One region of the Pseudomonas sp. B12(2026) genome, then DNA from elsewhere that is predicted to be linked to it. Evidence: riboswitches for the same ligand, from Rfam matches in the RefSeq annotation. Region 1 holds a riboswitch; the other holds the start of a gene.
The links. Region 1 has a riboswitch for cobalamin ahead of AC3B6A_RS03790 (TonB-dependent receptor domain-containing protein). Riboswitches for the same ligand answer to the same signal wherever they lie in the genome.
Positions count from the first base shown of each region.

Region 2: another riboswitch for cobalamin. It lies ahead of cobG (precorrin-3B synthase); the one in region 1 lies ahead of AC3B6A_RS03790 (TonB-dependent receptor domain-containing protein).

Region 1 is NZ_CM173430.1:788,435-792,640, forward strand. Features, by position in the region: gene AC3B6A_RS03790 (TonB-dependent receptor domain-containing protein) at 462-2,333, opposite strand; cobalamin riboswitch at 2,439-2,617, opposite strand; gene dxs (1-deoxy-D-xylulose-5-phosphate synthase) at 2,651-4,206, opposite strand, start outside.
Region 2 is NZ_CM173430.1:668,495-672,700, forward strand. Features, by position in the region: gene AC3B6A_RS03175 (precorrin-2 C(20)-methyltransferase) at 1-9, opposite strand, end outside; gene AC3B6A_RS03180 (precorrin-8X methylmutase) at 6-632, opposite strand; gene cobG (precorrin-3B synthase) at 625-1,971, opposite strand; cobalamin riboswitch at 2,060-2,291, opposite strand; gene cbiE (precorrin-6y C5,15-methyltransferase (decarboxylating) subunit CbiE) at 2,349-3,551, shown strand; gene AC3B6A_RS03195 (cobalt-precorrin-5B (C(1))-methyltransferase) at 3,639-4,206, shown strand, end outside.

The DNA of each region.
Region 1 (4,206 bases):
ATCCTACGAAAAGCTGCTCCCAGCATGGAGCAGCCAAGGTTTCAGGCGCGCGCAGGGTCCCGTCAGGAGGCCGAGTGGAGGTATTGCGCAGAGGGGCGAGCGGCATGGATGCCGCGAGAGGCTTGAAGGGCCATGGATGGCCCTTGCAAGCCGACCCTCGGAGCAATACCGGAGCGAGGGGAGTCTGAGCGAAGCGAAGACCCGGATGCCGGGACGGGCCCTTTTGGTTCCTTTTGGGGCCCCAAAAGGGACTCGCCCGGGAGGGCGAAACCAAATCGCTCAGCACACGCCGAAGCGGCGCAGAAACACCCCAGCCCAAACAAAAGACAAAAGCATCGCGGAGAAGCTCCGCTCCTACGAAAGCGGTGCACCCTGTAGGAGCGGACCTTGTCCGCGATCCGCCGGCAGGGCCGGCGTCGAGCGGGTTCGCGAGCAAGCTCGCTCCTACGGAAAAGCGGTCCTTAAAGCTCCGGCGTCCAGGTTACCGCCAGCAGCGCGGTACGGCCCGGTTCCTGATACGGGCGGGGTTCGCCCATGAAGTCCATCGGGCTGGTCGGGCGCAGGTAGTCGCCCAGGGTGTAATCGCGGTCCAGCGCGTTATCCAGCTTCAGGTCGAAGCGCACCTCGTCGCTGGCCTGCCAGCTGGTGCGCAGGTCGAGCACGCCGTAGCCGGCGAGCTGGCGGGTGTTGGCCGCGTCGTCGTAGCGCTGGCTGACCGCGCGCCAGGAACCGCCGACGCCGTAGGCGCCGAACTGGCGGTCGAGGTCCAGGCTCAGGGTGCGGCGCGCGCGGTAGGGCAGGGTGTGGCCGCTGTCGCGGTCGCGCGGGTCGATCAGGCTCAGGCCGAGGGCGGCCTGCCAGCCCAGCACCTCGCGGGCGATGCTGGCCTCGAAGCCGTCGATGCGCGCCTTGGCGATGTTCTCCGGCTGGTTGCTGGCGCTGTCCCAGGCGATCAGGTCGTCGATTTCGGTGCGGTACAGCGAGGCTTCCAGCTGGGTGCCGGAAAAGTCGCCGCGCCATTGCAGTTCGTAGGTCTTCGAGGTTTCGGCCTTGAGATTCGGGTTGCCGGCGCCGGGGTAGTAGAGGTCGCTGAAGGTGGGGGCGCGGAAGCCTTCGCCGTAGCTGGCGATCCAGCTCTGGCTGTCGCCCACCGGCAGGCTGAAGGCGGCGTTCCAGCTGTTCTGGCTGCCGTAGGCCTGGTTGTCGTCGTGGCGCAGGCCCAGCTCGGTGCCGAAGCGGTCGCCCTTGAAGCTGTGCTGGGCGAAGAAGGCGTGGTTCTCGCGCTGGTCCTCGGCGAAGACGGTGGTGCCCTCGACCCGGTCTTCGTACCAGTCGGCGCCGAGGGTGAGCTGGTTGGCCGCGTCCAGTTGCAGGCGGTTGATCCAGCCGGCGGAGTGGCGGGTGGTTTCCAGGGTGCCGTTGTTCCAGCTGTCGGCGGCGCCCACGGCCTTGTTGCGGTCGAAGCTGCGGCCCAGCTCCAGGCGGCTGTTCCAGATGTCGGTCAACTGGCCGTCGAGGTAGGCGCTGTAGCTGCTGACGCGGAATTCGTCGCGCGGCGAGCCCGGTTCGAAGTTGTAGGCGTCGTCGTATTCGTTCTTGCCGCGCTGGTCGTTGAGGTTCAGGCCGGCCTTCCAGTCCTCGTTGAAACGGTGGTCGAGGTTCAGGTGCACGGCCTTGTTGCGCTGGGCGTCGTCGTCGCTGTCGGCGCCGACGTTGTCGCTGGTGCGGTCCCAGCCGTCGCGCTCGTCGAGGCTGCCGCCGAGGTTGAATGTGGTGCGCTGGTCGCCGCCGGACAGGTTCACGCTGCGCTCGAAGGTGCCGTGGCTGCCGGCCGCCAGGCGCACTTCCGGGTGCAGGCCGGCCTCGCCGCGGCGGGTGAAGATCTGGATCACCCCGCCGATGGCGTCGGCGCCGTACAGCGAGGAGCGCGGGCCGCGGGTCACTTCCACGCGTTCGACGTTGTCGATGCTCAGGTAGTCCAGGCGGGCGATGCCGGTGCTGGCCGAGGCGACGCGCTGGCCGTCGACCAGCACCAGGGTCTGCGCGGTGCCGGTGCCGCGCACGGAGTAGGAGATCACCCCGCCGGAGCTGCCGATCTGCACGCCGGGCACGCGCTTGAGCAGTTCGGGCACGCTGCGCACCTGCAGGCGCTCGATCTCCCGGCGGGTGTACACGCTGTTGGCGGAGGTGGCCTGGGCGCGCGGCTGGACCTGGCGGCCGGAGGTGATCACCAGGGCGGGCAGGGCGTAGACGTCGTCGGGCGCGACGCTGGCGTCGGCGCAGGCCAGGGCGGGCAGCAGGCCGGTGGCCAGGGCGAGTCGGGTCAGTTTCATGGAACGTCCTCAAAAGCGGTCGGATGACTTTCGAGGAGGGCGTGGCAAGGGCGGCGGGCCGCACTTGACGGTGCGGCCCTCCGCAACACCTGTCTGGGCGTTCGGGGGCGGTCTCCGGGCTGCCGACACCCACGCTCGCGGCCTTCCCATGCGGATGCACAGTGGCGGTTCGCAGCGCGGCAGGCCAGGGCCTGCGGTCGGTTACCGTTGCGGGGGCAGCGCAGGTCTTTCACCTGCTTCCCGTTACCTCGAACGAAAACGGGCGCACCTTAGTCGGTGCGCCCGTTCACTGGCAATACTCCGGGGGAGGGATGCGCTCAGCGGTTGCCGAGCGCTTCCAGGCGCGCGGCCACCGAGGCTTCGATGCCGGTGGCGTCGAGGCCGCACTCGGCGAGCATCTGCGCGGGCTTGGCGTGTTCCACGTAGTAGTCCGGCAGGCCCAGGTGGAGGATCGGCTGCTGGAGGTTCTCGCGGGCGAGGAATTCGCTGACGGCGGCGCCGGCGCCACCCATCACGGTGTTTTCCTCGACGGTCACCAGCAGCTCGTGGCTGGCGGCCAGCTGGCGCACCAGTTCCTCGTCCAGCGGCTTGACGAAGCGCATGTCGGCGACGCTGGCGTCGAACCGCTCGGCGACTTTCAGCGCCTCGGCCAGCTGCACGCCGAACACCAGGAAGGCGACCTTGCCGGCCTTGCCCTCGCGGCGCAGCACGCCCTTGCCGATTTCCACTGGCGCCAGCGCCCGTTCGATGGAGGCGTTGGGGCCGGTGCCGCGCGGGTAGCGCACCGCCGCCGGCCCGTCGAAGTGATGGCCGGTGGTGAGCAGCTTGCGCAGTTCGTTCTCGTCGCTGGGGGTCATCACCAGCATGCCGGGGATGCAGCGCAGGTAGGAGAGGTCGAAGCTGCCGGCGTGGGTCGGACCGTCTTCGCCCACGAGACCGGCGCGGTCGATGGCGAACAGCACGTCGAGGTTCTGCACCGCGACGTCGTGGATCAGCTGGTCGTAGCCGCGCTGCAGGAAGGTGGAGTAGATCGCCACCACCGGCTTGGCGCCGTCGCAGGCCATGCCGGCCGCCAGCGTCACGGCGTGCTGTTCGGCGATGGCGACGTCGAAGTAGCGGTCCGGGAACCTGTCGGCGAAGGCCACCAGGTCCGAGCCTTCCTTCATCGCCGGGGTGATGCCGACCAGGCGCGGGTCCTCGGCGGCCATGTCGCACAGCCACTGGCCGAACACGCCGGAGTACTTCGGTCCGCCGGCCTTCTTCGGCGCGGCGTGGGCGGCGGCGCCCTCGGGTTCCAGCTTGGTGATGGCGTGGTAGCCGATGGGGTCGATCTCGGCCGGGCCGAAGCCCTTGCCCTTCTTGGTCACCACATGCAGGAACTGCGGGCCCTTGAGGTCGCGCATGTTGCGCAGGGTGGCGATCAGGGTCGGCAGGTCGTGGCCGTCGATCGGGCCGATGTAGTTCCAGCCCAGCTCCTCGAAGAGCGTGCCGGGGACCAGCATGCCCTTGGCGTATTCCTCGGTGCGGCGGGCGATCTCCCAGGCGCCGGGCAGGCGCGAAAGCACCTTCTTGCTGCCTTCGCGCATGCTGCTGTAGGTGCGGCTGGAGAGGATCTTGGCCAGGTAGTTGGACAGGCCGCCGACGTTGTGCGAGATCGACATGTCGTTGTCGTTGAGGACCACCAGCATGTCGGCCTTGACGTCCGACGCGTGGTTGAGCGCCTCGAAGGCCATGCCGGCGGTCAGCGCGCCGTCGCCGATCACCGCCACCGACTTGCGGCCCGAGCCCTGCATGCGCGCGGCAATGGCCATGCCGAGGGCGGCGCTGATGGAGGTGCTGGAGTGGCCGACACCAAAGGTGTCGTACTCGCTCT
Region 2 (4,206 bases), 120 kb from region 1:
GGCCATCATTCCACCTCCGTGGCCAGGGCGTTCACCGCCGCGGCCGCCATCGCGCTGCCGCCACGGCGGCCACGGACGATCACGTAGGGCACGCCGCGGCTGTCGGCGGCGAGGGCGTCCTTGGACTCCATGGCGCCGACGAAACCCACCGGGAAACCGAGGATCAGCGCCGGTTTCGGCGCGCCGGCGTCGAGCATTTCCAGCAGGTAGAAGAGGGCGGTCGGCGCGTTGCCGATCACCACCACGCTGCCTTCCAGGTGTTCGCGCCAGTGTTCCAGCGCCACCGCCGAGCGGGTGTTGCCCAGCTCGCGGGCGAGCGCCGGGACGTCCGGGTCGTTGAGGGTGCAGATCACCTCGTTGTGCGCCGGCAGGCGCGCGCGGGTGATGCCCTCGGCGACCATCCGCGCATCGCAGAGGATCGGCGCGCCGGCGGCCAGCGCCGCCCGGCCGATGGCGCCGGCGCCGGCGGAGAAGCGCAGGTCCTGCACCACGTCGACCATGCCGCAGGCGTGGATCACCCGCACGGCGAGCTTCTCCAGGTCGGCGGGGATGCCGGACAGGTCGGCTTCGGCGCGAATGGTGGCGAAGGACTGGCGGTAGATCGCCTGGCCGTCGCGGATGTAATCAAGCATCGGGAAGGGCTCCGGGGGCGGCGAGTAGGTCGCAGGCCTCGTCGAGGGAAAGGTTGCGCGCCAGCGGCTGGCCGAAGCCGGCCACGCCGTCAGCGCGACGGAACAGGTCGTAGCGGCCGTCGGCGACGGCCAGCAGGGTATGCGGCGCAATGTGGGCGGCGGCGCAGGAGCGCGGGCAGCCGCACAGGTGCACGCCGGCCGGCGGCGCGTGGCGCAGGCGTTCGGCCAGGCGCAGGGCGTCGCCCTTGGTGTCGGCCAGCCCGCGCGCGCAGCCGCTGGAGCCGCTGCAGGCGACGAGGCGCGACAGCGGCTGGGCCGCGTCGATCACCAGGCCGAGCTCGCCCAGCGCGCCGAGCGCGACGGCGGCATCGGCCTGCGCCACGTCGGGGAGGATCAGGCTTTGCCAGGGCGTCAGGCGCAGTTGCCCGCCGCTGAAACGCTCCGCCAGATCGGCGAGGCCGAGCAGCGTGGCGCTGTCGAGGCGGCCGAGGACGAATCCCGCGCCGACCAGGGCGCGCTCCGGCTGGCGCTGCGGACGCATGCCGAGGTGCGCGTAGGCATCCGGCGCAGGGCGCCGCCAGTTGTCCACAAGCGGACCGTACAGCAGCGGGAAGGGCAGGCGTTGCTGCAGGCGCTCCAGCAGCGCGGCGTCGCCCAGCGTCTCGCGCAGGTGGCGCATGCGCGTCTGGCCGTCGCCGGCCAGGTCGAGGAACAGGTGCAGCAGGCTTTCCACCAGCAGCGGCACCTGCTCGGCGGAGACTGCCGCCAGGGCGGGGCGATCCGTCCCGATCTGCGGTGGACAGCCGGCGAGCCCGAAGGCGAAATGCGGCGCGGCGTCGTCGGACATCGCCGACAGCCAGATATCGTTGGGGTGCTCCAGCATCGCCAGCGACTCGCCGCCGTCCAGCTGCACGCCGAACTTGGGCGACAGGCCGTGGAAGCGCGGGGTGCGCTCCAGCAGGTCGAGCAGTTGGCGCGCCAGCGGGCCGGCGTCGAACGCCGTGGCGGCGTCCAGGCCGAGGGCCGGGCTGACCAGCAGGTTGCGCACGTCGTCCGCCGCCAGCTCGCGCGGGCCGAGGCCGGCGGCCAGCAGTTCGCGGCTCAGCGCGTTCCCGGCGCCGGCATGCACGCCGCGGATCTGCAGGTTGGCGCGGTTGGTCGCCTCCAGCACGCCGTCGGCGTGGCGTCCGGCGGCAGCGGCGATGGCGCGGGCGGCGCGGGCGTCGAGTTGTCCACAGGGCAGCTTGATGCGGCAGATGCCGCCATCGCGGGAAGCCACGATGCGCAGCAGGCCGGGGCAGGCATGCGGTCGGACGGGCAGAGCTGAGGAGTCGTGCACGGAGGTCACCAGGGCTGGGGTCGCGGTGACCTGCGAATCCCCCGGAGGGGATTTCACGACACCGATACACCCCGCTCGATGTGCGCACGCGCGACTGGTCTCGTCGGCAGGTCTCCTGGCTGGCAGGTCGTCATCCTGCGCGGCCTTCCCGGTTGCCCAGTGGCCAGATCGACATGTCTGCCATGCGATCGGATTGCGCGGACTCGCTGCTTACAGTTGCGGGGGCAGCCACGGTTCAGCCGTGTTCCCTCTTCGGCTCCCGGATGCATCGCGATCAAACAGCGAAGCGTCCTACGAGCACCGACGATGCGGGTATTATGCCTGCTTTGCCCGAGGGCGGGAAAAGCCTGCCCGTCGGATCGACCCGAGGAGTTTTCATGACGCCCTGGCTGACCATCGTCGGCATCGGCGAGGACGGTTATGCCGGCCTCGGCAAGGCCGCGCGCCGCGCCCTGCTCGCCGCCCGCGAAGTGATCGGCGCGCCGCGCCAGCTGGAGCTGCTGCCGCACGGCCTGCGCGCCCATCGCCAGGCCTGGCCCAGCCCGTTCAGCCTGGAGCCGGTGCTGCGCCGGCGCGGTGAGCCGACCTGCGTGCTGGCCAGCGGCGACCCGATGCTGTTCGGCGTCGGCGCGAGCCTCGCCCGGCAGATTCCGTCCGAGGAAATCCTCGTGCTGCCCGCGCCGTCCTCCGCCTCGCTGGCCGCCGCGCGGCTGGGCTGGGCGTTGCAGGATTGCACCCTGCTGTCGCTGGTGGCGCGCCCGCTGGCGGCGCTCCATGGGCAACTGCATCACGGCGCCCGGCTGCTGATCCTCAGCAATGACGGCGGCAGCCCGGCGGCGGTCGCGGCGCTGCTGTGCGAGCGTGGCTTCGGTGCGAGCCGGATCAGCGTGCTGGAGCACCTGGGCGGCGAGTCCGAGCGGCGCATCGACGGGCTGGCCAGCGACTGGTCGCTGAGCGAGAGCGCCGCGCTGAACCTGATTGCGCTGGAGTGCGTGGCGGGCGCCGATGCCCTTCGCCTGCCCTTGACCACCGGCCTGCCGGACGATGCCTTCCGCCACGACGGCCAGTTGACCAAGCGCGACGTGCGCGCCGTGACCCTGGCGCGGCTGGCGCCGAAACCCGGCGAGCTGCTCTGGGACGTCGGCGCCGGCTGCGGCTCCATCGGCATCGAATGGATGCGCGCGCACCCGAGCTGCCGCAGCCTCGCCATCGAGGCCAACGAAGGCCGCCAGGAGCATATCCGCTGCAACCGCGACGCCCTCGGCGTGCCGGCGCTGCAACTGGTCTGCGGCGCGGCGCCGGAGGCCCTGCAGGGACTGGAGCGCCCCGACGCGATCTTCATCGGCGGCGGCGTCACCGTCCCCGGCGTCTTCGAGCACTGCTGGGACCGGCTCAAGCCCGGCGGCCGGCTGGTGGCCAACGCCGTCACCCTGCAGAGCGAGGCGCTGCTGGTGAGCTGGCGCGAACGCATCGGCGGCGAACTGACCCGCATCGCCATCGCCCAGGCCCAGCCGCTGGGCGGCTTCGACACCTGGCGCGCGGCGCTGCCGATTACCCTGCTGGAGGCGTGGAAGGCATGATGCCGCTCCTGCGTAGGATGGGTGGAGCGCAGCGATACCCATCGATCCCGGGCAGCATGGGCTACTCATCCTGTGGTGGTTGCCGCGATGCGTGACGAAACCCCCGAACAACCCCGCCCGCTGCGCAGCGGCTACACCACCGGCAGCTGCGCCACCGCCACCAGCCTGGCGGCGGCGCGCCTGCTGCTCACCGGCGAGTGCCTGGATGCCGCGCAGATCGTCCTGCCGAAGGAGCGCAGCGCGACCCTGCGCCTGGAGTTCTGCCGGCGCACCGCCGACGGCGCCGAAGCCGGCACGCTGAAGGACGCCGGCGACGATCCGGACGTGACCCACGGCGCGCTGGTCTTCGCCCGCGTCGCGCTGAGCGCCGAACCGGGGGTGCGCTTCCACGCCGGCGAAGGCGTCGGCACGGTCACCAAGCCGGGCCTGGTGCTCGCGGTGGGCGAGCCGGCGATCAACCCGGTGCCGCGCCAGATGATGCGCGACAACCTCGCCGCGCTGGCTGCCGAATGCGGCTACGGCGGCGGCTTCGAGGTGACCATCGGCGTCGAGGGCGGCGCCGGGCTGGCGCTGAAGACCATGAACCCGCGCCTGGGCATCCTCGGCGGGCTGTCGATCCTCGGCACCACCGGCATCGTCCGGCCCTTCTCCTGCG